DNA from 4 places in the Actinomadura sp. 9N407 genome. Region 2 is predicted to be linked to each of the others. Evidence: riboswitches for the same ligand, from Rfam matches in the RefSeq annotation. Region 2 holds a riboswitch; each other region holds the start of a gene.
What was found. A riboswitch is a leader RNA that binds a small molecule or an ion and turns the genes downstream of it on or off. The one in region 2 is predicted to bind cyclic di-AMP.
Positions count from the first base shown of each region.

Region 1: linked by a shared signal. The riboswitch ahead of ACH34Q_RS26040 (CHAP domain-containing protein) and the one ahead of ACH34Q_RS05065 (CHAP domain-containing protein) in region 2 are both predicted to bind cyclic di-AMP.
Region 3: linked by a shared signal. The riboswitch ahead of ACH34Q_RS22165 (hypothetical protein) and the one ahead of ACH34Q_RS05065 (CHAP domain-containing protein) in region 2 are both predicted to bind cyclic di-AMP.
Region 4: linked by a shared signal. The riboswitch ahead of ACH34Q_RS14015 (NlpC/P60 family protein) and the one ahead of ACH34Q_RS05065 (CHAP domain-containing protein) in region 2 are both predicted to bind cyclic di-AMP.

Region 1 is NZ_JBIRAW010000017.1:157,152-161,353, forward strand. Features, by position in the region: gene ACH34Q_RS26020 (SDR family oxidoreductase) at 1-212, opposite strand, end outside; gene ACH34Q_RS26025 (nitroreductase family protein) at 209-895, opposite strand; gene ACH34Q_RS26030 (TetR/AcrR family transcriptional regulator) at 1,164-1,808, shown strand; gene ACH34Q_RS26035 (hypothetical protein) at 1,947-2,243, opposite strand; cyclic di-AMP (ydaO/yuaA leader) riboswitch at 2,550-2,707, shown strand; gene ACH34Q_RS26040 (CHAP domain-containing protein) at 2,718-3,578, shown strand; gene ACH34Q_RS26045 (CDP-glycerol glycerophosphotransferase family protein) at 3,799-4,202, shown strand, end outside.
Region 2 is NZ_JBIRAW010000002.1:504,972-509,173, forward strand. Features, by position in the region: gene ACH34Q_RS05060 (NlpC/P60 family protein) at 31-1,071, shown strand; cyclic di-AMP (ydaO/yuaA leader) riboswitch at 1,546-1,685, shown strand; gene ACH34Q_RS05065 (CHAP domain-containing protein) at 1,695-2,465, shown strand; gene ACH34Q_RS05070 (hypothetical protein) at 2,560-3,840, shown strand; gene ACH34Q_RS05075 (M48 family metallopeptidase) at 3,837-4,202, shown strand, end outside.
Region 3 is NZ_JBIRAW010000013.1:153,387-157,588, forward strand. Features, by position in the region: gene ACH34Q_RS22155 (hypothetical protein) at 1-839, opposite strand, end outside; gene ACH34Q_RS22160 (hypothetical protein) at 1,052-2,110, shown strand; cyclic di-AMP (ydaO/yuaA leader) riboswitch at 2,563-2,723, shown strand; gene ACH34Q_RS22165 (hypothetical protein) at 2,731-3,384, shown strand; gene ACH34Q_RS22170 (SGNH/GDSL hydrolase family protein) at 3,484-4,202, opposite strand, start outside.
Region 4 is NZ_JBIRAW010000007.1:280,207-284,408, forward strand. Features, by position in the region: gene ACH34Q_RS14005 (Mut7-C RNAse domain-containing protein) at 1-281, shown strand, start outside; gene ACH34Q_RS14010 ((deoxy)nucleoside triphosphate pyrophosphohydrolase) at 304-717, shown strand; gene ACH34Q_RS14015 (NlpC/P60 family protein) at 730-1,758, opposite strand; cyclic di-AMP (ydaO/yuaA leader) riboswitch at 1,766-1,907, opposite strand; gene typA (translational GTPase TypA) at 2,100-3,953, shown strand; gene ACH34Q_RS14025 (FHA domain-containing protein) at 4,074-4,202, opposite strand, start outside.

The sequences.
Region 1 (4,202 bases), on a different contig from region 2:
ACGGCGGCCGCCACCTGGTCCTCGTCCACGACGTCGGCCACCACGTACCGGCAGCCGAGTTCCTTGGCCGCGGCCTGGAGCCGTTCGGCGGTACGGCCGCAGATCATCACGTCCGCGCCGTCGGCCGCGAGCCGCCGCGCGCAGGCCAGGCCGATGCCGCTGCCGCCTCCGGTGACCAGGGCGGACGTGCCGTCGAGGCGCGATGACGTCATGTCGGGCTCCTGAGCGATTCGGGGGTCCAGAGCGGCTCGGGGGTCTCGAAGCCGGCCGGGGCGCCCCAGGCGTTCCGGTGGCTGACCTCGTGGGCGGGACGGCGGGCGGCCACGCCCCACCGGCCGGTCGGGTAGCCGAACGAGACGCAGCACGCCATCGACCAGCCCTCGTCCTTGGGGACGCCGAGGATCTCGTTGGTCTCGTCCGGGTGGAAGAAGCTCAGCACGGAGGTGATCGAGCTGCCGACGCCCTCGGCGCGGGCGGCGAGCTGGGCGCTCCAGATCGCCGGGAAGATCGAGCCGCCGTTCGGGTCGAACCGCGTGTATCCGAACAGGAACAGCGGGACCTCCTCGAAGTGGTCGGCGAGCCACTGCGCGGACTTCACGACGCGGAGCATCTGGGCGCTGTCGGGGTCCTCGGGATCGGCGTTGGCGGCGTCGATCCGCTCCTTGTAGACGGTCTTCCACAGCTTGTCCATGGCGTCCCGGTAGAGCGGCCCGATCCGGCCCTTCAGGCCGGGATCGTCGACCAGCAGGAACCGCCAGCTCTGGCTGTTGCCGCCGCTGGGCGCCCGTACGGCGGCGTCCAGCATCCTGCGCTGGACCTCCACCGGGACCGGATCCGGCCGGACCCGCCGCATCGCGCGGGTGGTGTAGAGGGCCTCGTGCAACTCCATCGGCATCCGTGCTCCCGTTTCGTGGTCCCCGTCCGGTACCTGGAGACCCGTGTCTAAACTAGCGTCGCAACCAAGCAAGCGATAGGGCGAATCCCGGCCGCGTCCGTTGCATCCTCGCCCGCCGGGCGGTGGCCGGACAAGGCCGCCGCGGGCCCTGGAATCGGGCGGCCCTGGAACGCGTGCGAGGCCCGTTCCGCCGGTACCGGGGGCGCGATGGGAACGGATGTACGAGAGGATGGCCGCGGTCACACGTTCGGTCACCGAAGGAGGCGCGTTGAGCGGCGATGTGCGGTTCACCGTCACGCGGACCCTCAGCAAGGAACAGCAGGCCCGTCGCGAGCGGCTGATCGAGGCCGCCCGGATGCTGGCGCTTGAGGGCGGCTATCCGGCCGTGACCATGCACGATGTGGCCGATCGCGCCGGTGTGGCGCGGGCCACCGTCTACCGCTACTTCGCGACCAAGGACCATCTGCTCACCGAGGTGGCCGCCAGCTGGGCGCAGCGGGTGACCGCCGACATCGACGCGCTCGCGGTCGGCGACACCCCGGTCGAGCGGCTCACCGCCCTGCTGGAGCGGATCGTCCGGGCCGGGGCGGAGCAGATCCCGCTGGCCTCGGCGATCGTCCAGGCGGTGACCTCGGACGACTCCAGCGTCGAGGACGACCGCACGGTGCTGTTCCTGTTCCTGCGCGACCGGCTGGCCGCCGCGATCGGCGACCCCGTCCCCGAGCGGGACCAGGTGGAGATCGTTCTCGGCCATGTGCTGCTGGCGGCCCTGGTCAGCCTGACCTCACTGAGCACGCCGGTCGACGAGGTCGCCGCGATGGTCCGCGATGCCGGACGGCTCGTCCTGGCAGGCGCCATCGCGGGACAGAACGCCGAGGCTGGAGCGGGCGCAGGGGCCGGAGCGGGCGCGTAGGCAAAGCCGGCGCCGTAAGCGAAGCCGGGGCCGTAGGTGAAGGCAGACCGGGGTGTAGGCAGAGGTAAAGGGCCTCTGCGGTGTGAGGTGTGTCTCGCGGCCGTTCGTGACCCTGGCTTGGTGTGGCCTTTGTCTCGGCTAGTTCGACGCTGACCGTGCCGTTCGGGCCGTGCTCCGCGGTTCGTTCCGCTTCTCGCCCGGCGTCTCGCGCTGCTTCTCGCCCTGGGTTCCGGCGCTTTCCTCAGTGCCCGGCCGGCGCTGCCGTTCCGCCGGCCTGCGGACGGGCAGCGGGGCCCCGGAGGCCCGCACGGGCAGCCTTTCCGCGAGGGAGCGGGCGAGCATCAGCCCCCCGGCCACGGCGAGGGCGAGGCAGACCACGCCCAGCCCCGCGAGTCCCAGCAGAGTGATCGCCAACAACCCGAAATCCGACCCCATCGATCCGTCTCCTCCCCGGGCGCCACTGGGGCGCGGTGCGGTTCCGCGTCCGGATCATGCCCAGATGTCGGGAAGAGATGCGAGGTGTGGGTGGTTTTGAACCTAGGGCCGGGTGCTTTGCCCCGGATTTGCCACAAGTAAGAAGTTTGATACCTTCTGACCACCTCCGCGATGCACCCCATGCGTCGCTCATCGGGAGGGCGGACCGAGCCGGACGGCCGGATCCCGCCACCCGAGGTCGTGTGTGCGGTCCATGAACCCGCACGACCGTCATCCATCTGATCGCAGTGCCGGTGGCGCTTCATGGCCGCCGGACCGCCGAGTCCGTTCCGCACCGCACAGCGGTGCCAGGAGCCGGGGACCCAACCAACCTGGGGTGAATCGGCGCACGTCCGCGTGTGCCGTAGGGCGACTTCCATGCCCGAATCCGACAGCTAACCCGGTAGGCGGCCATGGAAGAAAAGAGACTCTGACTTGTCGTTCCGCAACTCTCCCGCTCTCGCCGCTCTCCGCGTCCGTACGAGCGAACTGACCTCCCAGACCTTCGCCCTCCGCGGGCGCGCCGCCGCCGGTGTGATCGGTGGCGCCACGATGGGCGTGCTGGCCCTCGGCTCGGCCATGGGCGCGGTGGCCTCCACCACCCCGACCGCCGACCAGGTGCAGACCGTCGCCGGCGTGGCCGGTGTCGGCAAGGGCGGCCACGCCGCCGTCGACCAGCTGACCGACAAGGCCGGTAAGGCCGGCAAGACCGAGTCGACCTCGCAGAAGGCCACCGGCACCGTGGCCGGCGAGGCCGGCGACGCCCAGGAGGACGCCGGTTCGGCCAAGGACGCCAACGCCGGCGCCAAGGCCGCCACCGCCCAGGAAGTGATCGGCCTGGCCAAGAAGCAGGTCGGCATCTCCGAGGGCAAGGGCGGCCAGACCAAGTTCCACGACTGGTACGTGGGCACCGACAACGCCAAGCTGACGGCCCAGCGTGACGGCGGCAACGTGTCCGCCTACAACGGCGCCCAGTGGTGCAACATGTTCGTGTCCTGGGTCGGCGCTCAGACCGGTGTCAAGGGCATGGGCTGGGACGCCTACACCGTCCAGCACGCCATGTGGTTCAAGAAGACCGGCCGCTGGGGCCAGGAGCCCAAGCCCGGCGCCGTGGTGTTCTTCGCCTGGAACGGCGGCGGCATCTCGTCCATCAACCACGTCGGCCTGGTCGTCAAGGACAACGGCGACGGCACCATCGACACGGTCGAGGGCAACACCGGCAACGCCGTGAAGGAGAAGACCCGCAAGGTGTCGCAGGTGGCCGGCTACGGCTACCCCGACTACCGCGGGAAGTGATCCCGCGCGGGTGATGAACCCGTGCTGACGGACCCGAGCCGAGGGCGCCCGGCCACCATGATCATGGTGGCCGGGCGCCCTCGGCGTTTCCCCATGTTCTGGGGCATAACGGAGATCACCCCCGAACATTGACGTCCGCTTGATCCCAGATCGACCCGGCAATGGGCCTGGCTGGAAATGCCTACCCCGGAACGGTCGAAAGCGGGCGAAGGGGGATGGGATGCGGGTCCGGCCCGACGTCAGCGTCGTCGTGATCGCCTACAACGACGCCGGGCGGCTGCCGCGCGCCGTCCGCTCGGTGCTGGCCCAGTCGCTGCGCAGCGTCGAGGTGGTGATCGTCGACGATGCCAGCACCGACGGCACCGGCGAGGTCGCCGACCGGTTCGCCGCCGCGCATCCCGGCCGGGTCCGGGCCGTCCACCTCCCGGAGAACTCCGGCGGCTGCGGCCGGCCCCGCAACGTCGGGATCGAGCACGCCCGCGGGGCCCGGGTGATGTTCCTCGACAGCGACGACGTCCTGGACCGGCACGCCTGCCTGACCATGGTGGCCGCCGCCGAGGAGACCGGCGCCGATCTCGTCTCCGGCCTGTGCGTACGGTCACATCTGGGCCCGCACGCCAGGGA
Region 2 (4,202 bases):
ACAACGTGGACGAGAGGGGCACTACCGATCGTGGCCAGTGATCTCACCGGAGCGAGCTCAGCGCCGGAGCGCTCCCGCCAGGGCTTCATCCAGGGACGCGGCGCCTCCCGCCGGCTCACGGCGACCTTCTGCCTCGCCTTGACCGCCTCGCTTGCGTTCCCCACCTCGGTGGCGCACGCCGCGCCGAACCCGGCCGCGGAACGCAAGAAGCTCACCAAGCTCAACGAGCAGGTCGAGCAGCGAGTGGAGAAGTACAACCAGGCCCGCGAGAAGTACAAGGTCGCCAAGAAGAAGTGGAAGGCGACCCAGCTGTCGGGCAAGGAGGAGCAGGCGACCTACGACCAGCTCCGCGAGAAGATCGCGGGGATGGCCGCCGCCGCGTACAAGCAGGGCGACACCGGCGACGTCGCGGGCTTCGTGGGCGCGGACGACCCGCAGGCCGTGCTCGACCAGGCCGCCGTCTTCTCGCACCTGTCCCGCAATCAGAGCTCCGACCTCACCCAGTTCCTGGCGTCCGCGCAGCGGGTGCGCCGGGAGCAGGCGCAGGCCAAGGCCGCCTACGACGACGCGCTCGCCAAGGCCAAGGAGACCAAGGCCGAGAAGGTCGAGGTCGAGAAGCAGACCAAGAAGCAGAAGGCGCTGCTGGCCCGGCTGGGCGAGCCGGTGTCCTCGGGCGGCGGCGGCGCCACCGGCGGCTCCTACAACGGACCCGCCAGCGGCTCGGCGCGCACCGCGCTGAACTTCGCCTACGCCCAGCTCGGCAAGCCGTACTCCTACGGCGCCTCGGGCCCGAGCTCGTACGACTGCTCGGGCCTGACGATGAAGGCCTGGGGTGCGGCGGGCGTCGGCATCACCCGTACGACCAACTCCCAGTACGCGGCCACCAAGCGGGTCGCCAAGGGCTCCCTGCAGCCCGGTGACCTGGTGTTCTTCAACAGCCTCGGCCATGTCGGGCTGTACGTGGGCGGCGGCAAGATGATCCACGCGCCGCGTACCGGCAAGAACGTCGAGGTCGTCAGCATCACCTCGGGCTACTACCTCTCCAACTACTACGGAGCGGGCCGGCCCTGACCGTCCTTCCAGAAGCCGGCTGAGCGCCGGTACGAGGGCCCGCGGGGCCCTTCCAGCACTGCCGCCGGCGGACCGGGTTATTCCTGGTCCGCCGGTTTTTTGGTGTCCTATTTGCCTATTCGTGGACCTTTGGTACCTTGTGTCCACTTACGGCGCCCCCCAGGCGTCGTCCGGGCCCGTGGTGCACTCCAGCACCACCGCCCCGCGGCACCGTCCAGGTGCCGCCCCGCTCGGTACCTTCCAGGTGCCGGGTCTCTCCCCAATCGGCCGGCCCGGCCGTCCGTGAACGACCCGCAGCGCGCATGGGTGCTGCGAACGCGTCACGGCGGCCCTCCCATCGGGCCCTAGCCGTGGGCGAGTCCCCTTCCCGGGGCCGCCCGTCCCCTCTCCCGGTCCATCCGCGCTCGTCCCTGAGCCCGCGGCCGGGACCCGGGAGATCTGACCACCGACCCGATAGCCGGGCGCCCGCCGTACGGGCGCCCACCGCCGAATCCGCGAACGCGGAACCGGGGACCCACATGTCCCATGGGGTGCATCGGCCTTCCACAGGCCGTAGGGCAGCTTCCACGCCCGAACCCGTCAGCTAACCCGGTAGGCGGCATGGAAGCTGAGGAGCCCCCACCGTGGCAGGCAAGCATCGCAAGCAGCACCCCCTGGTCGTCGGCCTCCGCACCACCGGCGGCATCGTCGCCGGAGCCGCCGTCATCGGCGTGGCCGCCGCCGGCACGCAGGCGTTCGCCGGAGAAGGCGGCACGTCCCCCGACCGGACCGGCTCCTCCTGGGCGGCCGGAGCCGCGAGCGCGGCGCACGAGCGGACCGGCGGCAGGGCCGCGGACCGCAAGGAGCCGAAGAAGGCCGCCCCCAAGGCGTCCTCCGGCGCGAAGGCGCAGCAGGCCCAGCGCAAGAAGCCGACCGCCGACGACGCCATCGAGGTCGCCCGCGACCAGGTCGGCATCTCCGAGAACGGCGACGGCCAGACCAAGTTCCAGGACTGGTACATGTCCACCGAGCGGGCCCAGCAGACCGTGCAGCGCGACGGCGGCTCCATCAAGGGCTACGACGACGCCCAGTGGTGCAGCATGTTCATCTCCTGGATCGGCGAGCAGATCGGCTTCACCGACCAGATCGGCAGCGACGCCTGGACCATCGCGCACGCCCGCTGGTTCCAGGACAACGACCGGTGGGGCGACGAGCCCGAGCCCGGCGCCATCGTCTTCTTCGCCTGGGACGGCGGCAAGGGCCTCGGCGACATCCAGCACGTCGGGATGGTCGTCGAGGACCTCGGCGACGGCCGGGTGCGGACCGTCGAGGGCAACACCAGCAACGCCGTCAAGGTCCGGGAGCGGTCCGCCGGCCAGATCGTCGGCTACGGCTACCCCGACTACGCCAAGTGAGGCGAGCACCCGTGAGACGAACACCGTGAGACGAGCCCTGTGAGGCGCTCACTCCGGGCGCGAGCCGTGCGCGGGGCTCAATAGGATCGCGCGCATGGACGAACGGCGCGTACGGGGCGTCCCGCGGCGCAGGACCCTGGCGGTCCTCGCCGCGGGCGCCGCCGCCTGCGTGCTCGCCGGGCTCGGCCTGACCGCCGCTCGTTCCGGCGATACCGGTTCCGGCACGCCGTCCTCGGCCTCCGCATCGGCGGCGGATGTCGGGCGCCCGGACGAGCGGGCCATCGCGACCGTCCTGGCCAACCGGGCCGACGCCGTACGCAAGCGCGACCGGGCCGCCTTCATGGCCACGGTCGCCACTGCCCCAGCCGCCTACCGGCAGGCGCAGTCCACGATGCTCGACAACCTGCTCAAGCTGCCCCTGGACGGCTGGCGGGAACGCTTCGAGCGGGTCGAGTCCACCACCGGCGGCGCCGCTCTCGTCCAGGTGAACCTGCGGTACCGGCTGCGCGGCCACGACGACGCCCCGCTGACACGGACGCGCCATCTGGCGTTCGCACCGCGCTCGGGGCTGTGGGTCATCGCCGGCGACGGTACGTCCCGGGGCCGCCCCGACGACGCCGCGATCTGGGACGGCGGCCCGCTCACCGTCGTCAAGGGGCGGGCCGGCCTGGTGATCGGGGACGCCCCGGGGCTGGACGAGATCGCCCGCCGGCTGGACGAGGCCGTCCCCGCCGTCTCCAGGGTGGCGGGTCCCCTGGCCGGCCGGGACTGGTCCCGGCGGGCCGTCGCGCTGGTACCCGCCGACTCCGCGCGGGCCGGCGCGCTCGCGGGCGGCGGCGGCCTGGAACTGGGTGAGATCGCCGCGCTGGCCACGGTCGTCCCCACCGCAGGCGGCCCGGGCGCCGACCGCATCGTCATCGCACCGGACACCTTCGGCCGCCTCAACGACCTCGGCCGCGACGTCGTCCTGACCCACGAGCTCACCCATGTGGCCACCGGCGGTGCCCGCGACGGCCGCACCCCGCTCTGGCTGATCGAGGGCTTCGCCGACTACGTCGGCTACAAGGGCCGGGCGGTGAGCGTACGGTCGGCGGCCCGCGAGCTGCACCGCGACGTGGCCGCCGGGCGGCTGCCCGCCGCGCTGCCCGGCCGCGCCGCGTTCGACGGCGGCTCCGGACGGCTCGCGCAGTCGTACCAGGAGGCCTGGCTGGCCTGCCGGATGATCGCCGACCGGTACGGTGAGGCGGCGCTGGTGCGGCTCTACCGGACCGCGGGCGAGCGCCCCGAGGCCGCCGCGCTGCGCGAGGTCCTGGGCCTGAGCCCGGCCGGTCTCACCGCCGCCTGGCGCGACCACCTGCGGAAGGAACTGGGATGACCGGAGCGGGACCCGACGGGCGGTCCAGGAAGGCGGCCGCGTTCACCGCCGTCGCGCTGTTCGCGGCCGTGGGCGCGGTGCTGGCCCTGACGACCCCGTGGAACCCGCTGGAGGGCGACGTCCCGGGCGGGTCCGTACCGGTGGACCCGGCCCGCGACTTCAGCGCCTCGGAGATCGCCCGGTCCCGCGCGTTCGACGCCGCGCTCGCCCCCCGCGCGTACACGAGCCTGTTCACCGGCCTCGCCGTGGTGCTGGTGCTCGGACTCACCCCGCTGGGCGCGCGCCTCATCTCCTGGTCCACCGCGCGGGTACGGCGCCGCCCGCTCCGGGTCGCGGTGGCGGCCGTCGTGCTGACGACGGTC
Region 3 (4,202 bases), on a different contig from region 2:
GGGTCGGCTCCGACCGGCCACACCGCGTCAACGAGGTGTTCGATCGGAACGCGGTCCCGTTCGATCGTGCGGTAGGTGGTGTTGGGGCGGTACTCGTCGGCGGGCAGCCGCGACAGTTCGCGGAACACGACATCGGTCACTCCGAGCGTCCGGTGCGCCCAGTCGAGATAGCCGTGAACGGCCGCCGCATCGGCGATCCCGGCCTTCTGGATGACGCACACCAGACGGACGTGCATCGCCGAGGACGCCTCTTTGACCGTTTCCTCGAAGACGTTCTGATCGGCGACGGCCTGGCCGCGGCGGAATCGCATGATCGCGCCATTGGGCCCTGCTTCGAAGTGGTGGCGCGAGACTTCGATCCGGTCGAGCCCGAAGTCGCGGAGCAACGGGATCAGGCGCGCCCCGTGCGTCTCTCTGGAAAGCCCCGCCGTGTTGCTGTACAGCACCCTCTCGGTCAGTATCCCGCCCGCGTGCGCATGGTCGGTGAGCGCGGCGACCGTGGCCTCGAGCCAGTCCGGATCGTCGGTCGCCTCCAAACCCGACAGGGAGACGCCCAGGGGGAGGCCGCGCAGGTCGGCCAGTGCGGTGCGCAACCCATCGTGATAGTCCGAAGCGGGCCGCAGCGAGGCCGAGAGCCGGGAGGCGTCGACATGGCGCAGGGTCTCCGAGCAGAACACGCACCGTGCCGAACACGGTCGAGCCGACGCGAAGGGGGTGAACGTGACGGGCTGCGCGACGGCCCGGTCCATCCCGCCGATGCGCTGCACCACGTGCCTCTCGGGCACCGACCGGTGTTCCACCGGCACACCGGGAAACCGCGCCCCGAGATCGCTGAACATTCCTGGATCATAGGCGCCGTGGCTATGAGCAGCGGAGTCGGTGGATCGAGGCGCGATCTCGCGACCTCGAACCGGGACACCCCGCTCGCCGCCTCAGGGGCGTGCCGATGTCAGGTGAGCGTAGGCGGCGGCCACAAGCGGACACGGGATCGGTCCTGATTTTCCCAGTGAACACTGGCGTTCTTATGGCACTCGTTCGGATGATGTTCGCCATGAGGTCACTCCCCGCCCGGCTGGCCGCCGCGGCCATCGCGTTCATCGCCCTGGCCCCCGTGTCCGCCGTGCACGCCGCGCCCCCGCCCGCCACGCTGAAGGACGTCCCGCTGCCGTTCCTGTGGCCCAGGGCGTGGACCGGCAGCGTCGCCGCCGTCTCCGACACCGAGGCATGGGTCGCTGGAGGCCAGGGATACATCGGCGACAACACCGGCAACCCGGTGGTGCGCCGCCGGATGGGGTCGCAGTGGAAGGAGTATCCGCTCAGGGGCTGGTCCGGCAACGGCGGCATCTCAAAGGTCGTCGCGTACGGCACCGAGGTCTGGGTGTGGGGCCTTCAAGATGGGGAGCGCCTCTACCTGGCGCGGTTCGACGGCACCGCGTTCCAGCCCGTCGCCCCGCCGCCCGACGGCATCCTCGACTACGACACCCGCCTGTGGGCTAATCCGGCCGGGGTGTGGATCCAGATCCAGGTACCGGGCCCTGGCAACACGGTCCTGCCCGCGCTGTTCCGGCGGGTCGGCGACGCCTGGGTGGCGGACCCCGTCGCCGGCCGGTTGTGGCACGGGGTCGGGGACCTGCAGGGGCGCAGCGCCACCGATGCCTGGACCGGAGGTTGCCGCTCCAACCCCGACACCGGAAGCAGCGAATCGGTGGCCCTCGGTTGGAACGGCTCCAGCTGGACGGTGCTGCCCCCGCTCCCCACCGCCACGTGCGTCACCAGCGTCGCGCCCGCCGAGGGCGGCACGGTCTGGGCGCTCGCCTGGGACACCCTGTACCGCTGGAACGGAACGACGTGGACCGCGGCCCCCGCCGGCACCCTGGACGGCCACGGCGTGAAGGTGAGACTGGACAAGGACGGCAACCCGCTCGTGGCCGTCATCCGACCGAGGCAGTACGGTCGCGCGCCGCTGCTGCGGTACGCGGGCGGCGGCTGGCAGACGTTCACCACCCCGGTCGAGACATGGACCCACGACGTCTCCGTCGCGCCGAGTGGACGGATCTGGCTGGCGGGGAGTACGCGGATCGATTCGCCCCTGTTGCTCTCCTCTCCCTGACGGCCCGTCCGCGTACACGTGCAGGCGCTCGCGTCGTCTCTGGAGTCCACCGGCACCTCCGGCACCTGATGGCGCGGTCTTGACCTGCGGCGATATTGATTTTGTACGAGTTTGCCTTCTATCGACGTTCGGAGTAGCTTGTCGGCCACCAAAGCGCCCGCCAGGCGCTTTGGTCCTATATGCCCCAAGAGGCGCGATGACCTCACCTGACACCGTCGGGTGAGACGGGGGCGCGACCCACGCGTCACCCCGCATCCTTCCTGCCGCGCCCGGTCTCTCCGAGACCCGATCGTCAGGCCTTCCCATGCGCACGCCACGGCGTGCGGGGCCCGAGCGCGCCGGCAACCGCTCTCAGAGCACGCGGCCCTCGCATGGCCGCACAACCCCATCAGCGCCGCTCTTTCGCGCACGGGACACCAGAGTCCCGTGGACGGGCCCAGTGCCCAACGATCGCAGCGGCAACGCCGAGTCCGCCGTCAAGGCGGAGCCGGGGACCCACGACGTGCCGGACTCCGAACGTCCGCACAGGGGTGAGTCGGCCTGTTCCAGGCCGTAGGGCGACTTCCACGTCCGAACCCGTCAGCTAACCCGGCAGGCGTCTTGGAAGCCAAGGAGTCCCCTTGAAAGGCAAGCACAGCAAGAACCGCGTGAACCCCAAGGCCGTCGGCGCACTGGCCGGCCTCGCCTTGGCCGGCGTGGTGGCGACGACCGCCCACGCTTCGGTCCAGTCCTCGGAGCCGGGCAGTGCGGACCGGGCCGCCGCCGCATCGACGCTCTCCGCGAAGGAGTCCGCGAAGAAGCCGGACTCCACGAAGTCGGACACCGGGAAGTCGGACACCGGGAGGGAGGCGGACGGTGCGCGCGACGACCGCTCCGACGTGATCACCCGGGCCAAGACCTGGGATCCGCACACCGACCGGAGGGTCCCCTACAGCCAGACCGACTACCACGACGGCTACCGGACCGACTGCTCCGGCTACGTGGCGATGGCGCTCGACCTGCCCAAGCCCGGCCCGAACACCGTGGGCCTGACGGCGTCGCGGTACACCGAGCGCATCAAGATGTCCGAACTGAAGAAGGGTGACCTCGTCATGGACGCCGAGGGCACCAACACGACCCGGCATGTCGTCATCTTCGAGAAATGGGCCGACGAGGACCGCACGTCCTACTGGGCCTACGAACAGCGCGGCAGGTACGGCACCGACCACCGGACGCGCGACTACGGACTGTCGTCCGGTAGCGAGTACACGGCGTACCGGCCGAAGAAGCTGTGAGGAGACGGTGACAGAGCGCCTGGCCGGGACGTCCCGGCCAGGCGTTTCGCTGTGCAGGCCGGAGCGTCGTCGCGTGCTCCGGCCCGTCGTCGCGGCCGTTCACCTGACGTCGGCGGGGAGGACCTTCAAAAAGGCCCCGGCGATCTGCCGGTAGCCCGCCGGGGTCGCATGGCCGTCGTTGTCGCTGCACTGGGACGTCCATGTGCAGATCCGGGCCACGGCCAGGGGAACGGTGCCGTACGGAGGCACCGTCACCTTCGTGGTCAGGTCGTGGCCGGCGAAGGCGCCGTTGACGTCGGCGACCCTGAACCCGCCGGCGAGGTAGACGGCGTGCTCGTAAGTGTTGAAGACGTCGACGACCGGTATCGAGGCGAGCGCGGCCGCTTTTCCGCCGGGGTTCGCCACCCAGGACGCCAGGCCGGGGTTGTAGTAGTTCATCGCGGCGTAGACCGGGGTGCCGCCCCCGGCCAGCCGCACCCGCGCGGTGATCTGCGGCAGGTTGGCGATCATGGAGCCGATGCCTTCCAGCGCGCAGCCCGCGTCGATGCCACCGCCGGGCAGGCAGGTGTTGGTGTCATTGGCTCCGATGTTCAAGGTGACGTACCGGACCCGGCCGGCGTGCGACTTCAGGAAGGACTCGGCGGCGGCCAGTTGGGAGCCGGCCGCGTACCGGCAGATGCCCCCTTTGAGCATCGTCGTGGTGGTCTCCCCACCACAGCCGAGTTTCACCAGTTTCAGCCGGGGCTGGCGTGCCGTCAGTGCGGCATGCAGGCGGTCCGTGTAGCCCTGGTCGGTTTCGCCTAGTCCGAACTGCGCGC
Region 4 (4,202 bases), on a different contig from region 2:
ACGGCGTGCTGGCCCCGGTCGACAAGGAGGAGGTCGAGCGGGAGCTGGCGGACGGGACGCGCCGCAGCTACGACGTGTACGGCCGCTGCGCCGACTGCGGCCAGGTCTACTGGCGCGGCGCGCACGGCGGTCATCTGGAACGGATCGTCGAGGACGCGGTCACGGTCGTCGCGGCCGGTTCCGCCCAGGGCGGCGACCGGCCTCAGGACTCGCCTCAGGACTCGCCTCAGGACTCGCCTCAGGACTCGGCTCACGGCTCGGCACGGAGCGCGGCCTCCTGAGCGCGGGCGGCGCCGTTCCGGCATGATGCCGGGCAGAGAGGGGCTGGTCACGATCAACGTAGTGGTGGGCGCGGCGATCATCGCCGGGGGACGGCTGCTGGCCGCGCAGCGGGCGGAGCCGCCCGCGCTGGCCGGTGGCTGGGAGTTCCCGGGCGGCAAGGTCGATCCGGGCGAGTCGGACGAGGACGCCCTGGTCCGCGAGTGTCACGAGGAGCTGGGCGTCAAGATCGCGCTGGACGTGCGGATCGGCGGCGACTGGCCGCTGAGCCTGGGCGGCGTGCTGCGGGTGTGGACCGCCCGGATCGTCGAGGGCGAAGCGCGCGCGCTGGAGCACCTCGCCCTGCGCTGGCTGGCCCCCGGGGAGCTGTACGACGTCGAGTGGCTCCCCGGTGACCTGCCCATCGTGGAGGCCGTCCAGCCGTATGTGAGCGGCTGAGCGCCCGCCGGCTCAGGAGATCCGGTTGGCGCCGGCGTAGTCGGAGCGGTCGGACATCTTTGAGATCTTCACCACATCGCCGGTCTGCGGAGCGTGCAGGTACTTGCCGTCGCTCAGGTAGATGCCCATGTGGTGCAGGCTGCCGCCGAAGTAGACGAGGTCGCCGGAGCGCAGCGCGCCCTTTCCGACCTTGCTGCCCTGCTCGTAGAGGGCACCGGTGTAGTGGGGCAGCCCGCCCTTGCCGACCTTGTCGTACGCCCAGACGACCAGTCCCGAGCAGTCGAAGCTGCTGGGGCCCGCGGCGGCCCACACGTACGGGCTGCCGATCTTGGTGAGCGCCTTGCGCGCCATCTTGGCGGGCAGGCCGGAACCCTTCACGGACGCGGTGAGCCCGGACTTGGGGTCCTTGACCTTTGTGGTGGTCAGCTTGTCCAGCCGGCGGGTGACCTCGCCGACCTTGGACTTGGCCGCCTGGCGGGCGGTCTCGGCCTGGGTGGCGGCCCGCTGGACCTGCGCGGTCTTGGCCTTTGCGGCGACCTGCGCCTGGTTCGCCTGGTCGATCTGCGCCTGGAGCCGGTTCACGGTCGCGGCCCGGCTCTGGGTCAGGTAGGCCGAGGCGGACAGTCCGTTGGTGTCGCCCGCCCCGTACAGCATGTCGTCGCCGCCGGCCATGTAGTTGGCGGCGGCGAGCCGTCCCAGCTCAGCGCGGGCGGGAGCGACCTGGGCCTCCAGCGTGGCGGCGGTCTGGGCGGCGGTCCGCTCGGCCTTCTGGGCCGCGCGCATGTCCACCCGGGTCTTGTTATACGCCTCGGTCAGCTTCTCGGCCTCGGTGTTGAGGGCGTCCAGCTGCTTGCGCAGCTCGCTCTCGGTCGGCTTCGGGGGATTGGCCGCGGCGGCCCGTACGGCCGTACCGGACGCGGGCGCGTGGGCCGGCTGTGTGGCGGCCTGGGCGGCGATGGGGGCGAAGGCGCCGATGGCGACGATCGTGGCAGCGGTGAGGGCGGGCACGGCGAAGCCGCGCCGTTCAGTGGCCGGTGTCAAACCGGTGAACTCCTCTCCTAAGCCGCCTACCGGGTTAGCTGACGGGTTCGGGCCAGGAGACGCCCTACGGCGCACACCGAATGTGCGCCGATTCACCCCAGGAGGCCTGGGTCCCCGGTTCCCCGTGGGGGATTCGGCGGTGTCCGGACGTCGTCCCGGGGGGCGGGACTGCGAACGACCGGATGTGGGGAGACTACAAACAACGGGCAAAGTTGGCCAAATAGCCATATTTGTGGCAGCTGTGACGGCCGTCCCGTCGGGGGGAGGCGTTCGGCCAAGTAGAATAAGGACGGTCGCACCTCTGCGGCGAACCCCACACTCTCACCCCAAGGCGAGACCGCATGCCCATCTCCACGCGAGACGACCTCCGGAACGTCGCCATCGTCGCCCACGTCGACCACGGGAAGACGACGCTCGTCGACGCCATGCTCTGGCAGTCCGGGGCGTTCCGCGAAAACCAGGACGTGGACGACCGCGTCATGGACTCCGGCGATCTGGAGCGTGAGAAGGGCATCACGATCCTGGCCAAGAACACCGCCGTCCGGCACGCCGGGATGACGATCAACATCATCGACACCCCCGGCCACGCCGACTTCGGTGGCGAGGTCGAGCGCGGGCTGTCCATGGTCGACGGCGTCGTCCTGCTGGTGGACGCCAGCGAGGGCCCGCTGCCGCAGACCCGGTTCGTGCTGCGCAAAGCGCTGACCGCCCGGCTGCCGGTGATCCTGGTCGTCAACAAGACCGACCGCCCGGACGCCCGGATCGACGAGGTCGTGGACGAGACGTACGAGCTCTTCATGGACCTCGAGGCCGAAGAGGAGCAGATCGACTTCCCGATCGTCTACGCCTCCGGCCGCGCCGGCCGCGCCTCGCTCGCCAAGCCCGGCAACGGCGAGATGCCCGACAGCGAGGACCTCGAGCCGCTGTTCGAGGTGATCAAGAACACCATCCCGGCCCCCGCGTACGACCCGGACGCCCCGCTCCAGGCGCACGTCACCAACCTGGACGCCTCCAGCTACCTGGGCCGGATCGCGCTGTGCCGGGTGCACTCGGGGATCATCAAGAAGGGCCAGCAGGTCGCCTGGTGCAAGCGGGACGGCACCATCGAGCGGGTCCGCATCAGCGAGCTGATGATGACCGAGGCGCTCACCCGCAAGCCCGCGGAGGCGGCCGGCCCCGGCGACATCATCGCGCTGGCCGGCATCCCGGAGATCACCATCGGCGAGACCCTCGCCGACCCCGACGACCCGCGCCCGCTGCCGCTGATCACCGTGGACGAGCCGGCCATCTCGATGACCGTGGGCACCAACACCAGCCCGCTGTCCGGCCGCGAGAAGGGCACCAAGGTCACCGCCCGGCTGGTCAAGGACCGGCTGGAGCGCGAACTGGTCGGCAACGTCTCGATCCGCGTGCTGCCCACCGAGCGCCCCGACACCTGGGAGGTGCAGGGCCGAGGCGAGCTCGCCCTCGCCATCCTGGTCGAGAACATGCGCCGCGAGGGCTACGAGCTGACCGTCGGCAAGCCGCAGGTCGTCGCCCGCGAGATCGACGGCAAGAAGCACGAGCCCGTCGAGCGCCTCACCATCGACATCCCCGAGGAGCACCTCGGCGCGGTCACCCAGCTCATGGCGGTCCGCAAGGGCCGGATGGAGCACATGACCAACCACGGCACCGGCTGGATCCGGATGGAGTTCCTGGTCCCGGCCCGCGGGCTGATCGGGTTCCGTACCGAGTTCCTCACCGAGACCCGCGGCACCGGCATGGCGCACCACGTCTTCGAGAGCTACGAGCCCTGGTTCGGCGAGCTGCGCACCCGGCCGTCCGGTTCCCTGGTCGCCGACCGCACCGGCGCCGCCACCGCGTACGCGATCACCAACCTGCAGGAGCGCGGCACCTTCTTCGTCGGCCCGACCACGCAGGTGTACCAGGGCATGATCGTCGGGGAGAACTCCCGCGCCGACGACATGGACGTGAACATCTGCAAGGAGAAGCAGAAGACCAACATCCGCTCCTCCACGGCCGAGACCACCGAGACGCTGACCCCGCCGCGCCTGCTGACGCTGGAGGAGGCCCTGGAGTTCGTCCGCGAGGACGAGTGCGTCGAGGTCACCCCGACCGCCGTACGGCTCCGCAAGGTCGTCCTGGACTCCAAGGAGCGCGAGCGCACCCGCGCCCGCGCCAAGCGAGCCGGCTAAGGGGCTTCCCGGGCTCTTGAGCCCTGGTGACGAATGCCTGATGGCGCAAGACTGAGGACGAACGACTGAGGGCCGCCCCGATCGGAGCGGCCCTCAGTCGTTCACTCACGCGTTCATTCGCTACTTCAGCTGTATGGTCCCGGTCACGTCGGCGGCCAGGCGGAGCTGGTCGCCGTCGCGGAGGGGGGCCTCCACACCGCGCGGGAGGCGCTCGCCGTTGACGAACGTCCCGTTGGTGGAACCCTCGTC